Regions from separate parts of the Paenibacillus sp. CF095 genome, predicted to be linked through region 4. Evidence: riboswitches for the same ligand, from Rfam matches in the RefSeq annotation. Region 4 holds a riboswitch; each other region holds the start of a gene.
The links. Region 4 has a riboswitch for cyclic di-AMP ahead of BLS69_RS30585 (3D domain-containing protein). Riboswitches for the same ligand answer to the same signal wherever they lie in the genome.
Positions count from the first base shown of each region.

Region 1: it holds a riboswitch for cyclic di-AMP, as region 4 does, so the genes downstream of both, BLS69_RS31380 (C40 family peptidase) here and BLS69_RS30585 (3D domain-containing protein) in region 4, are expected to answer to the same signal.
Region 2: it holds a riboswitch for cyclic di-AMP, as region 4 does, so the genes downstream of both, BLS69_RS16785 (HAD family hydrolase) here and BLS69_RS30585 (3D domain-containing protein) in region 4, are expected to answer to the same signal.
Region 3: it holds a riboswitch for cyclic di-AMP, as region 4 does, so the genes downstream of both, BLS69_RS06095 (3D domain-containing protein) here and BLS69_RS30585 (3D domain-containing protein) in region 4, are expected to answer to the same signal.

Region 1 is NZ_FMZN01000012.1:28,321-33,117, forward strand. Features, by position in the region: gene BLS69_RS31370 (M1 family metallopeptidase) at 1-1,016, shown strand, start outside; gene BLS69_RS31375 (hypothetical protein) at 1,027-1,878, shown strand; cyclic di-AMP (ydaO/yuaA leader) riboswitch at 2,124-2,261, shown strand; gene BLS69_RS31380 (C40 family peptidase) at 2,265-2,735, shown strand; gene BLS69_RS31385 (GNAT family N-acetyltransferase) at 3,091-3,585, shown strand; gene BLS69_RS31390 (c-type cytochrome) at 3,736-4,092, shown strand; gene rbsK (ribokinase) at 4,167-4,797, opposite strand, start outside.
Region 2 is NZ_FMZN01000001.1:3,784,595-3,789,391, reverse strand. Features, by position in the region: gene BLS69_RS16805 (hypothetical protein) at 1-50, opposite strand, end outside; gene BLS69_RS16800 (urease accessory protein UreF) at 317-1,018, opposite strand; tRNA gene BLS69_RS16795 (tRNA-Leu) at 1,445-1,527, shown strand; gene BLS69_RS16790 (glutathione peroxidase) at 1,675-2,154, opposite strand; cyclic di-AMP (ydaO/yuaA leader) riboswitch at 2,525-2,700, shown strand; gene BLS69_RS16785 (HAD family hydrolase) at 2,816-3,214, shown strand; gene BLS69_RS16780 (HAD family hydrolase) at 3,408-4,091, shown strand; gene BLS69_RS16775 (Nramp family divalent metal transporter) at 4,229-4,797, opposite strand, start outside.
Region 3 is NZ_FMZN01000001.1:1,375,096-1,379,892, forward strand. Features, by position in the region: gene BLS69_RS06085 (ABC transporter substrate-binding protein/permease) at 1-1,139, shown strand, start outside; gene BLS69_RS06090 (amino acid ABC transporter ATP-binding protein) at 1,126-1,848, shown strand; cyclic di-AMP (ydaO/yuaA leader) riboswitch at 2,066-2,262, shown strand; gene BLS69_RS06095 (3D domain-containing protein) at 2,265-2,936, shown strand; gene BLS69_RS06100 (polysaccharide deacetylase family protein) at 3,041-3,832, opposite strand; gene BLS69_RS06105 (prenylated flavin chaperone LpdD) at 3,987-4,328, shown strand; gene BLS69_RS06110 (PspA/IM30 family protein) at 4,440-4,797, shown strand, end outside.
Region 4 is NZ_FMZN01000010.1:14,975-19,771, forward strand. Features, by position in the region: gene BLS69_RS30580 (TatD family hydrolase) at 1-650, shown strand, start outside; cyclic di-AMP (ydaO/yuaA leader) riboswitch at 892-1,145, shown strand; gene BLS69_RS30585 (3D domain-containing protein) at 1,419-2,603, shown strand; gene rnmV (ribonuclease M5) at 2,759-3,304, shown strand; gene rsmA (16S rRNA (adenine(1518)-N(6)/adenine(1519)-N(6))-dimethyltransferase RsmA) at 3,309-4,211, shown strand; gene yabG (sporulation peptidase YabG) at 4,271-4,797, shown strand, end outside.

The DNA of each region.
Region 1 (4,797 bases), on a different contig from region 4:
ATTTGGACCCTGCTCATCAGGATCTGAAAGAACGTTATTTCTACGCCGCGAAGGCCGCACTAGCCAATTATAGCAAATGGTTTGGCCCATATCCTTACGCAACCTTATCCATCGTAGTTCCACCCAAAACGGGGAACGGTGCTGGAGGTATGGAATACCCTACGCTAGTTACGGCCTTTGGAGCCGATGATACTACCCCAGGTTATGACCTGGAACGTACCGTAGTCCACGAGATCGGACACCAGTACTTCTACGGCATGGTTGCCAGCAACGAATTCGAGGAAGCCTGGCTGGATGAGGGGTTCACCTCTTATGCAGAAGACAAACTGATGGAGCAGGAATACGGATTGATTCCGAATCTGCCGGTACAATCGGGACTGGTTACGTCTCCGTCATCCTTAACACAAGAATCTTGGAAGTTTGATTCACAGAATGAGTATGCAGCCAATGTCTATACACGTGGCAAGCTTGTATTGCTTGGGATCGAACATCAAGTCGGGGCGAAAACGATGGAACGCATTCTCTCTACCTATGTGAAGAAGTACCGCTTCAAACATCCCACTTCGGCTGATTTTCAGAACGTTGTGGAACAAGTGACCCGCACTTCCTGGTCTGATTATTTTGATCAATATGTCTATGGTAACGGGATGGCTGACTTTGCTGTAGAGAAGATTCGTGTTACGCCCGTACAGAAAGACGGTCAAACATTGTACGAGTCATCCGTGACGATCGCAAAAAAAGGGAGTGATTACAACGCCGTTCCTGTTCGCATTGCTTTTGAAGACGGACATATCCTCACCAAGCAATGGAATGGCAAAGAAGATCGCATCACCTATAAATTAACTCACACATCCCCCGTATCCTGGGCCATGACCGATCCCCTGTACTCGATCGTGCTGGAGAACCGCCATATGAACAATTTCCTGAAATCCGGACTAGATGAGCAAGCGAAATCCCGCTGGAGCATGAGTGTAACCAAACTAATAGAAGCCATATTCGGAGGTCTGTCATGGTGAGGTGGAAACGGTGAAAGCAAAAATACGTGAAGGCTGGTTTCTCGTCCGTCAGCATATGTTCATTGCCGCACTCTTATTTCTATATCAACTCATTTGGGGATATTTCTTCTATCGAATGGTACAATCGGCGGTCATCCCCCTACTCCTGCGCTATCCAGATTCTGATGCCGGGGAACTGAGTACACTTTTGTTCAAAATGGAAAGTCAACTCAACCTGTCTACCCATCCGGAGGTTCATCGTTATCTATGGATTCTAGGGGGCATGCTACTGGTTCGCATGTTGATCAGCCCCCTCATTCAGGCAGGACTGCTCTACTCACTTCAGCACTTTAATTCTACAGAAGAGCGCATCCCCTTTGTCCGCGGAATCAAAAATCTGTGGAAACCGATGCTGCTGCTCCACACCATACGTACTTTATTGATACTTCTGCCCGCCTACTGGCTCATACCGAAGCTCTACTCGATTCTCATGGACGGATTTCATTCCCTTCAATTACTTTTGCCTGGTATACCTTATGTTGCTGCCTGGATTGTATATGGTTGGATCATCCACCATGCCATACTCTACATGCAGTTCGGTGTGTCGGCACCAGAAGGAGAAGGCGGGGCTCACGGTATTCTCAAAGCACTCTGGATTGCACTGCGTCATCTCATCGCTGTAATCGGCATTGCACTCCTGCTGGGCGGAGTACACCTGCTCGTCTTTGGTTCATTCACTTCAGCCTCATGGTTATTAACGGGACTTACCGGACTTATACTACAACAGACGTATCCACTTGCTAGATGTCTATTAAGTCTGTGGAAAATATGCAGCCATTTCCGATTATGGCAGTCCAAAATATCCAAAGGTGAGAGCAGATAGTTTAAAAATTGTTACCATCGTATGTTAAACTCACGGCCTAATATGTACTTATAAATAGGCAAACCTCAACCTTTCCCCGTCAAAGGTCGAGGTTTTTTTTGCTAAATTTGTTGCTAAACGTTGCCAAAGCCGTACTCCTCTGTTACAATAATCGCAGTGAGTTTTTAGTAACAACTTTGTAATCTTTACATTCATATTTGTAACTACTTAAAATTAAATCGTCATTTCTTGATTTCGCAGGTGCATAACTAGCATAGCCAAATTCCTGGCACCTGGGAAGCGGGGGAACCAGTTATGGGTGAATTGATCTTGCTACAGAGGGATCATAGGGGACCTTCAACCGAATCCTTAAGCTAACCTCGCAGGCGTTGGAAGGGGAATATCTCTTGTTCAAGAAGAAATTAACCGCAGCTGTACTTAGCATCACATTCGCTTTATCGCTTGGTGCAGGTAGCGCATTCGCAGATTCAAAGATGGACACAGTAATTGATTCAGCAATGGGAACTACATACAAAAGTGGGGGAACAACGCTTAACGGCTTTGACTGCTCCGGATTTACACGGTATGTATTCGACAAGTTGGGTATTGATTTGGCACGCCAATCCAGTTCCCAATTCGACATGGGCGATTCCGTATCACGCATGGAAATGAGAGCTGGCGATCTGGTGTTCTTTAATACAACAGGTAAAGGCGTATCACATGTAGGAATCTTTGTAGGGGATGGAAAGTTCGCACACTCCTCTTCTTCCAAAGGCGTTACGATCAGTGCATTGAGTGAAAGCTATTGGGCCAATCGTTATGTTGGCGCGAAACGGATTATGAGCACGGACGCATATGAATCACTGGCCCTTGACTAGGGACAAGCTGAGCAACATGATGCTGTAACCATTAACCATACTGGAACGAAGCAAGAAGCATAACAGAACCGCCCGGTACATTCTCCGCAGGAATGTATCCGGCGGTTTTTTTGTGCTTCAATCCTTATTCATGTTGCAAGTTATACTCAGGGCATATCCTGCGACATCAACAGGTTCATTTTGCGTTCGTTCGTCCGTGCCCTTATGATGTTTTTACCCATCCCGTTATAATATAAACGGAATTACCGGAACTTTTGTTTCATTTTTTTTCTTGAGAAGGAAGACTTGCTAAATGAACATCTCTTTTGTAGAGTGGACAAAGAGTTCTGTTTCAAGGAAAGGAGCATGCAGGTGTATGAAGGAAACCCCTGTGACGTTTCACGTTGTACCCATGCGAGAAGAACATGCGGAGCTTATCTGCAGTTGGCAGTATGACCCGCCTTACAATATCTACAGCTGGCTCCCCTGGGACCAGATGAAAGCTCTGGAAGTGGAATTCGGAGATGCACAGCTGCGGCAGGAGCAATATGCGATCGTCCTGGATCAGAACGATCGTATATGTGGGTTTGCTCAATACTTCCCACTTGAAGGGGTAACCCGGATTGGCCTTGGCATGCATCCAGAGCTGTGTGGTCAGGGTCAAGGGACAGCTTTTGTCACTGCCATTGTACAGGAAGCCATTCGCCGAAATCCCACGAACGAGATTGATCTGGAAGTACTCACTTGGAATGCTCGTGCCATTCAAGTCTATCTGAAGAGTGGATTTGTCACCCAAGATACATACGAACGACAGACCCCAAGCGGCTTGAAGCCCTTTCACTGTATGGTTTATGAAGGGCCTCGCGGTTAGAATCCATTGCAAAACAACTAAATTTGCCCCTTGTTATGTGATTAGTTCAAAAAATTCCCACAAAATGCTATGATGTCAGTACAGGTTCCGTTATAATGATATGGATAGTTTCAGGTTAGATGATCTTTCATTCTGGAGGGGACATAAGGGATGCACAAATGGATCATGAGCGGAGTATTTTTTGCAGCATGCGCTTTAGCTATTGTTTTAATGTTTACGCTTCCAGGGAAAGAAGAAGTGGCTGAAGAAGCCAAGCCAACCATGCCGGAAGTAACATTGGATGCCGGACAGGCTGAAGCACTGGTCAAAGCCAATTGTATCTCCTGTCACGGGGATCAGCTTCAAGGTGGCGTAGGACCTGCTCTGGCCAATATCGGCAGCCAGGATGATCTGGAGAAGATCTATTCTACGATTGTCAAAGGTAAAGGTGGTATGCCTTCCTTCAAGGGCAAACTGCAGGATGAAGAGATTGCAAATATCGCCATGTGGCTGTCAGAGAAGAAATAATCTCTGCACGCACATAATGAAGAGGCCCTTAATCCCCTTTTGGGAGAATAAGAGCCTCTTTGTTATACCAATTATCAGGCCTCTGCCGCGTGCTCAGCCAGAAAGGCCTCAACTTCACGTGCGGACGGCATCCCGGACTGGGCGCCGAGCTTTGTCACGGATAACGCGGCCGCACCCATGGCAAAGCCTACGGCCGCGTCCAAAGTCTCACCGCGCGCGAGGGCTACTGCCAGCGCGCCGTTGAAGCAATCGCCAGCGCCGGTCGTATCGACGGCGCTTACGGCGTAGCCGGGCGCACGGCAAGCGCCGGCACGCCCTGCTTGTACGCGGCCGCCAGGCGCCGCCGCGTACACAGCCCCCTCGGGGCCGAGCGTCGTGACGACAGCGGCCCCGAGGGATGCGGCGAGCTCTGCGACCGCCGCATCCAGGTCTTCCGGCCGGAGATGATCCCGGCCGGTAAGCACGGCAAGCTCACTGCGGTTCGGCGTGACAACGTCGACGCACCGCAGGAGCTCCTGGGGCAGACCCGGCACCGCGGGAGCCGGGTTGAGCACCACCAATGCGCTGCCTTCAGCCGCCAGTTGGGCGGCGCGGGTAACCGCTGGCAGCGGGATCTCCAGCTGCAGCAGCACCGCTGCGGCTGCAGTCAGGCTTTTTACCGTATCCGCCTCTTCCAGCATCTCAGGCACCACTTGCCCATTCGCA
Region 2 (4,797 bases), on a different contig from region 4:
CGTCGTTTGATGGCCCATCCGAACGGTGTAACTGGTTTTTTCTTGTTCAAAAGGGTTCACCCCTGGTTAGAATGTAGTATTCAGCCGCCCTTTCTTCATGTAAAATATATAGAAATGCGAGCTGTATGTTTCATTATATACGTAAATTCGTCATCTAACAATTAAAAAAGACGGAAAAAAGTGTATTTTGTGATGATAAATGGCGTAAATACGTAAATAAAACAAATAAAATGACAAAAAACACGTCGGCAAGGAGGTTGCCGCGTGTTTTTTAGTTTGTCTGAATAAAGGGGAGCAGGTATGAGGAGGAAGAGGATTAGGCCCTGTAGGCATGAAGTCCAGCTCCAAGCATATGGAAACTGGGGAAAAATGATTTCATGGACATCGAGGTTGGCTGTGCCAGTCCATCCGCAGCCGAGGCGCTGACGGTCTTCCATTCATTCTCCAGATCTGTGGCCAGGCGGACCATCAGATCCTTGGTTGTATCGTTGTTCAGGGGAATGACTTTGGAGGCTTCGGTTATGCAGGCATTCATGGCTGAATGCAGGTAACCAAGGACCGCCTCCTCGACCGGGATGTCGAGGTGGTGGTTAATCCAGGCGTGAACAGTGGAGAGGCAGCCAACCGAATCGTATTTGGCAAAGATCTGTTCGAGCTGGCTGAATTCAATCCAGGGGTGCAGAGCGCGTGCAAGTCTGATCAATCGTTTACCCATGGCGGCAGCTTGTTCTCTGAGATCTCCAGGGGTTCGCTGAACATGGACGAGCTTGTCGATTAGAGCTATCCGCCATGTATCCTTGTGATCTGCTGCGGTATAGATGCCTTTGATGGCCATACCTTCTAGACGAACGATGCTCGGATGCAACTGACAACGCATGAATGATTCGAGATCTTCAGCATTACGAATGGTACCCTCCCTGATATGGATATCCATGCCGAAGGAATGGGTGAACCCTCCAACCTGAATAGAGGAATCAAGCAGTTTGACATAATCGAGCAGCTTATTCCCACGGTTCACAATCATTCGCCTCCTGTGTTCGTTAAATGTCACTTAAAGTAACATTTATATTCCTTTTTGTTTACTTTGTGTTTAAAAATCCGAATTATATGATAGTTATCATCCCATAAATGTCCGCTTTTTGTCAATAGTATCAGTTGAATTTAATGTATTTAAATCTGAAATTCAATATATGTGTTATTTTATATAACATATAAGGTTAAATATCTGCGAAGTGCAGGGAGGACTAGATATAAATGAATCAATAAGATCAGCTCAATCCGGAAAGGAGGGGATCAAATCTAATGTATGCAGTTCATGGGTAAAGATGACGAGATTATGCGATTTTTGATGAAAATGCCTAGCTGAAAAAGAAGTATTAAAAAATACTTTACTTTTGGTTCTGAACCCGGTATAATCAATTCTGTTGCCGATTATTTACGACATGCGGTCGTGGTGGAATGGCAGACACGCTATCTTGAGGGGGTAGTGGGCGTATGCCCGTGGAGGTTCGAGTCCTCTCGACCGCATCATATGAACGATTAAAAAGAAGCTTTCCATTAATGGAAGGCTTCTTTTTTTGTCTTTTTGAACAGTTTGACATCAAAGTTGATAAAAAAGGCCATCCATTACCGGGGCAATGCTGCTCTACCTTCCGGCTACGGGTGGCCAATGTATTATTTTTGCAGCAAGTTCTTGATATCTTCTTCAATCTTGTCCGGTGTTGTTTTGGGAGCATAACGTTTAATTACCTGTCCGTTCTGATCCACAAGAAATTTGGTGAAATTCCATTTGATTGCTTTGGAGCCGAGCAGGCCAGGAGCTTCTGTGCTAAGGTGCTGGAAGAGAGGGTGAGCGCTTGAGCCGTTCACATCAATTTTCTCAAACATAGGGAAGCTCACGCCATAATTCATCTGACAGAACTCGGCGATATCGTCGGAAGATCCTTTTTCCTGGGCAAACTGGTTGCTTGGAAAACCAAGGACTTCAAATGGCGCATCCTTGAACTTGTCTTGCAATTCTTGCAGACCTTTGAATTGAGGTGTAAGGCCGCATGAGCTTGCCGTATTCACAATCAGTAACACTTTGTCACGGTAGTCGGACATTTCAACTTCTTGACCGCGAAGGGTATTCACTTTGTAATCGTAGACTGTCATCTAAATCGCCTCCATGATATCATCTGATACCTCTTATTATATTGGTTACAATTAAATAATGCAAAACTAATATGGTGTTAAATGAATCAAAAGAGGCAAGTTGTGCAGAATGCGTGAATGAAATGCGTAGTGATTTTCGTCAGAGTGAGAATTAGATAGATTTAAAGAGATGGATAGAGTATGACCTTGTTGTAAGCGCTATTATATGTGAGTATTGCCGAAAATCTGTCGATTCGGTGATCTGTGCGGACTTTACACCGACATGGCGCGGGTGTATGATTCATAACGTAATTTCAATTTAAACTAAATTGTACCTGAAAAACGAAACAAACGATAATATCGCTCGATCTTATTTTAAGATATACGAACGATGTTTTAATCGCTGAGTTTCCATTCATTGATGAGTGGGAAACGGGGGAACCAACAGAATGCGCTGTCCAGGACAGTAGGCATTCATGGGGTGAATTTTCCGGTGACAGCCGGAAATAGGGCGACTCTCGCGCCCGAATCCGTCAGCTAACCTCGTAAGCGTTAAAGGGAGAGGCAACAAGCCGTACGCTGGTTCATGGCGTTTTCGCCATGGGTTCTTTAAGAAGCGTTCGGGAGGCCTTGGTCCCCCACGCTTCTTTTTTGTTGTCTTTTCACGCCAAGGGAGGAACGAATGATGGATACTGAGATGATCTTAGTGACTGCTCCAAATGAAGCAGGACGCAAATTTATCAAATTGCTGATGTACAAAAAAATGCCGTTTGCCGTTCTAACCAACAGTGCAGGGGAAGAGCGCAGACTCCGTAGAATCGGAGTAGAACATGTCATTCGCATGAATACGGCTGCAGCTCAAAAATGGTTTTTGCCGCAGGGCAGCGTAGGCAACGTGTTTATTTTCGAGAACAGCCTGAATCTGACCTGTCGTTATTTACAGATCTGCCGTTCATGGACATCGAAATCCCTGTGCGTCATTACAGAGCAGAGTCATCCTAAGGGCATCTATCGGGGCATGGGCGCAGACCGGATTGTATATTCGCTCAATGGGGAAGTTGGCTTTCTCCTCAATGGGTAATGCCATAGCTTGTGATTGCTCAGGTGTAAGGTGCCTGTTATAATTGAATGTATCGATAAACGGAAATTTGAGGAGACTCATGCATGATGGTGAGTCTTCTTTTTTATGGTTTTAAAGGTAGTTCAAGACTTTTTGAACACGAACTTTTAGATTTGGATCAGGAATCACCTGTGGCTTACAAGGAGGAATTGGCGTGCCGGATGTAGGTGGATTGAAATGGTTGTTTTTTGATGTTGGAGATACGCTGGTGGATGAATGGGAGCCGGTTGATGATATTATCGGACAGTTCGTCCGTGAAGCCTGTGCTTTGGGATATCCGGTAAAGATTGAGGCGGTACGCGAACTGTTCGCGAACTGTTACCGAAAATATGAGCAATGGCCTATGAGAGTGGCGATTCGCACATTCGTTGAAGACGAGGGACACCAGAAACAGATTCAGGACAAGCTGAAGTTTCAAAAAGATCTTGAACGTCCTTTTCCTTCAGCGGATTCCGTTCTTCAGCAGTTGTCACGGTATTATCGTATTGGCATTATTGCCAATCAGAGTCCTGGAACGGAAGAAAGACTGGAGAGCTACGGCTTGCGGAAGTATGTTGATGTTCTGGCGTGTTCGGCTGAAGAAGGAGTGTCCAAGCCAGACCCTGAGTTATACGCTGTGGCCTTGAAGCAGGCCGGTTGTGAACCGGAGGAAGCCGTCATGATCGGCGATCGGATCGATAACGACATTATACCTGCTCGGAAGCTGGGCATGCGTACAATTCGGATTATGCAGGGTTACGGAAGATTCCAGCCAGACCGATCGGATGACGAACGTGCGGATTGGACTGTTAATTCATTGGATGAACTCCTGCCATTACTGGTGCCCAATCAGGATTAGATAATTGTTTATTAGAGTTTAGCGTTTTATTATAAAAGGAAACATGTTGCTGTATTGCAACAATAAAGGCTGATCAACTTGGGTATAGAATACCGCAGTTGATCAGCCTTTTTAGTATTTAGTCGATAAGAACGAGATTAGAATAACCGAATCGTCTGAATGATCAGATATACATTCAGCACAACGATAATCGCGGCAATGACCCATGAGATGATTTTGAGCCACAATTTGTTGGCGAATGCACCCATGCTTTTTTTATCACTCGTGAACATCACCAGGGGAATTACAGCAAAGGGTAATTGAAGAGACAGCACGACCTGGCTCAAAATGAGCAGTTCTTCTGTGCCATGTTCTCCTGCAATGGCTGTGACAATTACCGCCGGGATGATGGCGATCAGACGTGTGACCAGTCTGCGCAGCCAAGCCGGAATTCGAATGTTCAGGAAACCTTCCATAACGATCTGCCCAGCGAGTGTACCTGTAAGGGTGGAGTTCTGACCTGATGCTAACAGCGCCACACCGAACAGAATACTTGCAACCGTAGTACCCAATAGAGGTGTCAGCAGATGGTACGCATCTGCGATCTCGGCAACCTGTGTCATACCAGCACTGTGGAATACAGCAGCAGATACAATCAGGATGGCTGCATTGATGAACAGGGCCAGTGTCAGCGCGATTGTAGAATCCATGGTCGAGTACCGAATGG
Region 3 (4,797 bases), on a different contig from region 4:
CGACGGATGAGCGGAAGAAAAGTATCGATTTTTCCGACACCTATTATAAATCAAAACAAGTGATTATGGTTCGCAATGTGGATAAAGACAAATATCCAACTATGGCAGAACTTGAAAATGCGAAGATTGGCGTCCAGAAAGGCTCCATTCAGGAAACGATCGGACAGAGTATTCCAGGAGCGAAGCTTACTGCGCTGGATAAAATCTCGGATATTGTGCTTCAACTGCAAACAAAACGCATTGACGCGGCAATCGTTGAAGATACCGTTGCTGCAGGTTATCTGGACGATATCATTGGACTTGCTGCTGCTGTTCCGGACGAAGAGCAAGCAGAAGCCGCAATCGGGATTCGTAAAGGTAATACCGAGCTGCTAGCTGCAGTAAATGGAACACTGGAGCGACTAAAAAGTGAAGATAAAATCAATCAGATGGTGACTGACGCCAGCCTCTTGATGGCGGATAAAGCGAACAAATCACAAAATATTTTCCAAGTATTCTGGGAGTACAAAAGTTTCTATGCTACAGGAGTAGGATACACACTTCTGTTGTCCGCACTGGGTGTTATTTTCGGGGTAATTATCGGATTAATCATCTGTTTGTTCCGTTTGCATGACGCTGCAATCTTGCGCTGGATCGGTACTGCTTACGTTGAAGTGATTCGTGGCACACCGATGCTGGTACAATTAATGATTATTTACTATGGTTTTTCCCTGAGCTTTGGCATTAACTTTACTGCACTTCAGGCAGGTATCATTACACTTTCAATCAATAGTGGTGCATATCTGGCAGAGATTTTCCGTGCGGGTATTCAAGGTGTAGATCGTGGTCAGTTGGAGGCAGCTCGTTCCCTAGGTATGGGAAGAGGCGATGCGATGCGTTATATCATATTGCCACAGGCCTTCAAAGCTGTATTACCGGCAATCGGTAATGAATTCATAACCATCATCAAGGAATCCTCTATTATCTCCGTTATCGGTATGGTGGACATTATGTATCAGGCAAGTGTGGTCAAAAACATTACGTATCAAGGCTTGAGTCCATTTTTGATTGCAGCAGCCATCTACTTTGTATTAACGTTCATTTTGTCCAAGCTGCTGGGACGACTGGAAAGGAAGTTGAGTGCAAGTGATAGACGTTAGACAATTACACAAATCTTATGGAAATAACGATGTGCTTAAAGGCATTAACGTGACAATTGGCAAAGGTGAGGTTGTCGTAGTCATCGGCCCTTCCGGTTCAGGTAAAAGTACTTTCTTACGTTGTCTGAATCTGTTGGAACAGCCTACCTCGGGTGAGATTGATTTTGAAGGCGTGTCAATCACTGATCCGAAGCACAACATTAATGCAACTCGGGAAAAAATGGGCATGGTGTTCCAGCATTTCAACCTGTTCCCACACAAAACGGTACAGCAAAACATCACGATTGCTCCAATTAAAGTGAAGAAACAATCCACTCAGGAAGCGGAGAAAATTGCTGCTGATCTGCTTAACACCGTGGGCTTGTACGATAAAAAAGATACATTCCCGAATCAGCTGTCTGGTGGACAGAAGCAACGGATCGCCATTGCTAGAGCATTGGCCATGCAGCCGCATGTGATGCTGTTTGACGAGCCTACTTCGGCACTGGACCCCGAGATGGTCGGTGAAGTGTTGGATGTCATGAAACGTCTTGCAGAAGGCGGGATGACGATGGTCATCGTAACACATGAGATGGGTTTTGCACGTGAAGTGGGAGACCGGATCCTGTTCATGGATGGCGGGGTTATTGTAGAAGAGGGAACACCTGATGAGGTGTTTGGAGCACCAAAAAATTCACGTACACGTGATTTTCTTGCGAAAGTACTCTAAACGAAGTGATCAAATAGCGTTACTGACTTCGAGTCGGTAACGCTATTTTTTATGGATAATAATCACGTATGAATTCGAAAAAGTAACTATTCTGTTACCAAATGTAAAGGATCGAGTCGTCCAATATTTCTAAAGTATCCAGTATTCTTACATATGCTTACGCGCTAAAAACCATTTGGTAAGAATTACTACAAGTTCAGGTTACAAAATTGTGATATATTGAACTCTGCCGAAACTTCCGGACAGGGAGTGCGGGGGATGTAACGATGCAGATTGTGCAGGGGGAAGATCTACAGCACACTGCTTGGGGTGAATTAGGGGTACATAACGTTTTAAATGTAATGAAGAACCTATAGGGTGGGCTCCTCATCCGAATCCGACAACTAACTTCGCAGGCACAATGAGGGAGGAAGACCATGATTAACAAGAAACGTATAGCCAAAACAGCAGTAGCATTATTGACAACAGCAATGCTCATTCAAGCCGTTCCGGCTCACGCCGATTCAGTTCATGTGGCCAAAGAAGGGGATACCTTCTACACCTTATCAAAACAATATGGAGTAGCAATGAACACGTTGGTTAAAGCAAATAACGACATTTCACCTTACAATATTTATGGTGGTTTGAAAATTACGATTCCCGGTAAGGCAAACAATGTAGCTGCCGCGGCGACGGAGAGCAAGACCCAAGCCAAAACGGTTACTACAGCAAGCTTGGACGTTAACGCAGATAACAAAGTGGTTCAAGCCTGGGGTAAAACATTTGATTACAGCAAAGCTGTGAACGTGAAAGCAACGGCATACTCTGCAGATCCGTCTGAAAATGGAGGATGGGGTGCAGTCGATTATTTCGGAAATGACCTTGAACTGGGTACGATTGCAGTTGATCCAAGTGTAATTCCACTCGGAACCAAAGTACTGGTAACTGGTCACAGCCATCCAGGATTGCCAAAACAGGCTTTTGTAGCCACAGCGCGTGATGTGGGCGGTGCAATCAAGGGTCACCGGATTGATATCTTTATCCCGGGTAGCAAACAGTCCGTAAGTACATTTGGTTTCCAGGATATCGAGCTGTATATTCTCAAGTAGAAAGTAAATTACATCTAACGAATTCAAATAGGGTGTCTGCCAGTCGCTAATTTGCGATTGAACAGCACCCTTTTAATATTGCATTATTTGCTATCACGGTCATCTTAATCTTTGGCCTTTGGCAATCCCAACATCTCGTCCAAGGTGACCAGTTCATATCCCCGGTTACGCAGTTCTTCAATTATTTCAGGCAATGCCTCAATCGTACCGTTCAGGTTAGATCCCACACCGCCTCCTGCATGTTGCAAAACGATGGAGCCAGGTTTCACGGCAGATAGGATGTTATCCTTCACCTCTTCCTTGGAGAGGCCTTTCCAGTCCAGTGAGTCAACGTTCCAGTTTACAATGCTATAGTGTTGTTTAGCAGCCCATTGCAGCTGTTCTTCATTAATGTCTCCATAAGGTGGCCGAATTATCTTGGGCGTATATCCCGCCAAATGTCGAATAATATCCCCGGTATGTAAAATTTGTTTGCGAAAGGCATTCATCGACAGCTTACTGAATTCAGGATGATTGTAGCTGTGATTACCAACCATATGCCCTTCCTTAACGATGCGTTTCACCAGATCCGGATGTTTCTCAGCACGACTACCCACGATGAAAAATGTAGCTCTGACATTGTTTTTCTTCAATACATCCAGCACTTGTGGAGTAAACCGTGGATCAGGTACATCATCAAAAGTCAGTGCAACCTTCTTTGTTGAAGGACCATTGGTTTTGAACGTATCGGCATATTTTTGACGTAACTGTCCCAATGTCAGTTGTTCTTCTTCCGCAGAATCTGAACCTGATACTGATTCACTTGACGGGCTTGAAACATCCCGCGATGAAACTGGAGCATGATATCCTCCGAGAAAAATAACGATAACCATCAGCATAATGAGGCGTACGCGCATAATAACGGCCTCCTTTTCCAAAATGACGTTCTCCTTGGTATGCCCGGGGGTTTCATAAAATATGCGTAGTGTGAGAAGTTTCATTGCGGATTTAGCTTATGACAGCCATAATTCCTCCATATATAACATATAGAAAAGGATAGGTGGATAGGATATGAGTACATATGATTTGAAATCCATACGTTTACAGGTGATTGAAGCAGGAGAGGATAAGGTTTTTCTCGTTACCGGAGGAAAGGCGCATATTGGCGCCGTAGCCACGTTCTACGTGGATCATGAGCGCGTCAGCGGGACGACGGTACATATTCCTGGGCATAAGGAACAAGAACTGTGTGAGCGGCTTGCCCGAAAGGCTGCCCTGCAGCTGAAAGTAACCGTTACGGTGATCATGGGTATCCATTTTGATTCCATCACGCGGATGCAGATCGACGAAATCGTGCAGACTGCAGAGAGGCTGATGGAGGATCATCTGAACAAAGATAAACGATCTTCCTGACATAAGAGCCATCGAATGTTTTGATTTTATTTGCTAAAATTGAAACGAGTTGTAGATTGTTACGTATGTATGTTTATATACGATGTAATATCGACTAGGAGGAATAACATAATGTCCATTTTCAAACGTTTGCGTGATCTAACCATGTCTAACATCAATGCCATTATTGACAAGGCGGAAGATCCAATCAAGATGACAGACCAATATATCCGTGACATGCAAGAGGATCTGGAAGATGCGGAGAAAGCAGTAGCTCAACAGATCGCCATTGAGAAGAAATTCAAGCAGTTATTCGAAGAGCAGGAAGCTCTTGTGAAGAAACGTGAAGAGCAGGCGCATACGGCGGCACGTGCTCAGAATCTGGATTTGGCTCGACGTGCTCTGGAAGAGAAAAAGGCTGCTGAAGAGAAGATGGCTGAGTACAAAACCAGCTATGACCAAAACAAGGCTTCTGCAGATAACCTGCGTG
Region 4 (4,797 bases):
GGGAGACGATTCCAACTACAATGAAACTCGCTGAAACATATGACTTTATCTATGCAGCTGTAGGGTGGCATCCAGTAGATGCGATCACAATGCAGGAGGGTGATTTGGAGTGGATTGCATCTTTATGCAAGCATGAAAAAGTGGTTGCGATCGGTGAGATTGGATTGGATTATCACTGGGATACTTCACCGAAGGAAATACAGCATCGCGTATTACGACAACAAATTGCTTTGGCGCGTGAAGTGAACATGCCAATTGTCATTCATAATCGGGATGCACATGAGGATATCATAAGAATTTTGCGTGAAGAGAAAGCGAGTGAAGTTGGTGGTGTGATGCACTCGTTCTCGGGCAGCTGGGAAACAGCGAAAAGTTGTCTCGATATGGGCTTCCATCTCTCCTTCGGAGGACCGATCACATTCAAAAATGCAAAGCAGCCCAAAGAGGTACTGGAGAAGGTTCCTATGGACCGGTTTTTCATTGAAACAGATGCTCCATATTTGACACCTCACCCTTATCGTGGGAAACGAAATGAGACAGCGCATGTACGTCTGGTTGCAGAGGCAGCTGCGGAAATTAAAGGCATTTCGGTGGAGGAAATTGCAGCAATAACAACCAAAAATGCCATGGAACGATTTGGAATTCGTTAAAAAAACGAGCAAATGAGGTGAAAAAGGCAGGTAAGCGGAGTTAATTTGCCCTTTGATTCAAATAAATCAAGAATATTACAATATTTTAACCAAATATTCAGAAAAACGTACTTGATCAACGCTTTACAACATGCATCAAAACAGGATATCATCTTTTCAGTGAATTGTTGTGCGGAAAATTGGACAGATGTTCGGGGGATGAACAAAGGGACACTTTCCGATGAAACAACATTACTTTCATGAATCAGTCTCGCTGAGTCTCCGTTAACGGAGAGCGGGGGAACCAATAGGGCTTAAACATCGGTGTATTTGGCCGATGCGCAACGTTCGCTGACCCAAAAGCAGCGAAGGGAACTGCGAAGCCGTATTTGATTTCTTCTTTGGGTCTCGGGGTGAATTCAAGGGCGTCCGCCATGAGCGGGTGACCCAAGATAGGGCGGCTCTCTTTCGCCCGAACCCGACAGCTAACCTCGCAAGCGGAAAAAGAGAGGCAACCTCGTGCATGAATTTCCGATATTCAAAATCATTCGGAAGCCACGAAAGAGTTCCTCTTACACTCTTTCTTTGGCTTTTTTGTTTTTGAATAAAAGAAATATTGTCATCATACGGTAGGTATTCAGGAGGATGACATCATGTTGCGAAGATTGATTCATGGTGCAGAACCGGATTATGTTGGTCCGATCTGTGTTCTGTAGAAAATTTGGTATAGTCACGTCAAAGACATCATGCATTACTTTAGACGGCGAGGCTATGAAGGAGGACGGAGAAGTGGGCACATTCCAACCAGAAGAGACCCATGAGTCACGATCATCCAGTAAGTCTTTCGCGTTGCGGTGGAAGCATGAGAACATGCGTCAAATGGCATTGATCGCGATTTTCTCAATTGCGCTTACAATCATGATCTTGTTAGTCGTTTACGGTCAGGCCGGGAAACAAATTTCACTGGTTATTGATGGCAAGGCTCAGGTGGTAGAGACTCGTACAGGAATGCTTCAGGAAATGCTGGAGGAGCAGTCGATCACAGTCAGCCCTCACGATAAGGTATCCATGTCCATGAATGGGGCGATTACAGATGGAGACCGAATCGTTATTGAGCGGGCCGTTCCAGTTAACATTACGGCAGACGGAGACACCAAGACTCTGTATACAACCGATTCATCGGTAGAAGATGCAATCCAAAAATCAGGTATTCAAGTTGAAAGTAATGATAAAGTGTATCCGGCGCTTGGAACTGCCATCAAAGCGGAGATGAAGATCCGTGTAGTGCGCGTAACAAAGCGTACAGTGGATGTAGAGCAACCGATCGCTTACAAAGTCATTAAAACGGCTGACCCTAGCTTGTACAAAGGGGATAACCGTGTCGTTGTGAACGGCAAAGAAGGCACAATTGTGCAGCATATCGAAAAGGTATTTCAGGATGGAGAATTGGTCTCCAAAAAAATGGTCGGCAAATCTGTCGCGAATAATCGTGTAGATAAAGTGATCGCTGTCGGCACCAAAGCAAAACCGGTCGTGAAAGAACCTGAGATTCAGACCGTATCGGCTCAAACTTCAACAACCAAAAAGGCTACAACAACGAACTCGAAGAAAACATCTGCCTCGGGCAGCAAAGTGATTACCGTATCCGGGACTTCTTTTAAATACTCTAAAGTACTTAAAAATGTATCCATGACTGCCTACTCTTCCGAAGAGCCGGGCATTGGTACTAAAACAGCTTCCGGTACTCGTGTAACGGAAGGGCGCACCATTGCGGTTGATCCCAAAGTCATTCCAATTGGCTGGTGGGTATATATCGAAGGTCTGGGATTCCGTCGTGCGGAAGATACAGGCGGTGCCATCAAAGGCAATAAAATTGATGTATATTATGACAGTGTGAAGCATGCCCTGAATTTTGGACGTAAAAAAGGCAAGACGGTCTACGTGATCGGTCCGGTGAAGCCGGAAGCGAACTAAAATCGTTTTACTTTGAAATGGGAATGCTATAAAATAGTTGCATGAATGATTCATGCGGAATATGCGGCGGAGGAGTCTGAATTCAGTCTCCCCCGCCGTTTGGCAGAGAAGAGGATATTCCTCTTCTTTTTGCGTTAGAAAGGAAGAAATGGAACATGATAAAAGAAGTCATTGTGGTGGAAGGCCGTGACGATACGGTAGCTATCCGTCGGGCCGTTGAAGCCGATACAATAGAAACAGGTGGATCAGCCATCAACCAACGCATTCTGAAGCGGATTGCGCTTGCTCAGGAGAGACGGGGAGTCATTGTACTGACAGATCCGGATCATGCTGGCGAACGCATTCGTAAAATTATTGCGAATAAGGTCCCTGGCTGTAAACATGCCTTCATTCCGGAGGCCGATGCAACACGCAAAGGTGACATTGGGGTGGAGAATGCCTCACCGGAGGCGATCCGTCATGCTCTGGCGCGTGTACATACTTCATACGAAGGTGCTCCGAGCCTGATCGATTGGGAGGACCTGATCGCGGCAGGACTTATTGTGCATCCGCAGGCTGCTGCACGTCGCATGGAGATGGGCAATCTGCTGGGCATCGGTTATTGTAACGGGAAGCAGTTCCACAAACGTCTCAGTGTATTTCAGATTACACGGGAAGAGTTCTCTACAGCATTAGCGCAAATTGAACGTGAAGGATTGTGAGCATATGAAGGATATGGAAGAGACGATAGAAATTGCAACGCCCAAGCGAACCAAAGAGATTATTCAAAGACACGGATTCTCATTTAAGAAAAGTCTGGGTCAGAACTTTCTGATCGATCAAAATATACTGAACAAAATTGTTAATGCAGCCGATTTGGACGAGTCCAAGGGCGCGTTAGAGATCGGGCCGGGTATTGGAGCCCTTACGGAGCGACTGGCTCGGGTAGCCGGTCCTGTCACAGCCGTAGAGATTGATCAGCGCTTGATCCCAATCCTAGGAGAAGTGATGCAGCCTTATTCGAATGTACGTGTTCATCATGGGGATGTGCTGAAGCTTGATCTGGCTGAGTTGTTTAATACGGATTTTGCATCCGTGGACAAAGTCAGTGTTGTGGCTAACCTGCCTTATTATGTAACGACGCCAATCATGATGAAACTGCTGGAAGAGAAGCTGCCGTTAGACAGCATTGTTGTCATGATCCAAAAAGAAGTGGCTGAACGGATGGCTGCTGCACCGGGATCAAAAGACTACGGCAGTCTGAGTATCGCAGTTCAGTACTACAGTATGCCGGAGCTTGTGTGCATTGTGCCTCCTACGGTCTTCATTCCGCAACCTAATGTGGAATCAGCTGTCATTAAGCTAAAAGTGCGTGAGCAACCACCAGTGGAGATTCCGGATGAAGCACACTACTTCGAAGTGGTACAGGCTTCTTTTGCCCAGCGGAGAAAAACAATCTCAAACAACCTGAAGGCACGCTTCTTCACAAAAGAGAACCGGGAACAGGCAGATATTCTGCTGGAGCGGGCAGGTATTCAACCGTCCCGACGTGGAGAGACGGTGAGTCTGCAAGAGTATGCTACACTCAGCACCGTAATGTGGGAAGCAGGGGTACGTGCAGCGCTGTAAAATTTGAATGAACCAAACCGGGTCTTTGCCCATACGATGGGGTAGAGGTGATTACGTTGATGAATATCGGAGACTTGGTCGTTCGGAAGTCATACGGCGGCGATGTGACTTTTCGGGTGGAAGGCCTCCAGTTGGATGCTGCGGTCATTAAAGGGACTGAGTTCCGGCTGATTGCCGATTCCCCGGTGGACGATTTGATACAGGTTCCCTACGAACCACAAAGCGCCAAGACCAGACAGGCGCATATTAAAGCACATCAGACCCTGTCCCGTCTGCAGCAGAATCGTATGGAACAGGCTGAGCGGAATCGGGAAGGTCTGGTACAAGATTGGTCTGCTCAGCAGGAACCGGCTTATTTTGAAATGCCTGGAAAGGTGCTTCATCTGGATGGAGATCCGAACTATTTGAAAAAAAGTATGGATCTCTATGAGCAACTTCGTGTGCCCGCAGAGGGACAATATGTCCATGAATCGGCAATGGCAGATACCTTATACCGTTTATTACCCAAAGTACGTCCGGATATCGTGGTCATTACGGGTCATGATGGGGTGCTAAAGACACGTCAGCCCTATGACTTATATAGTCT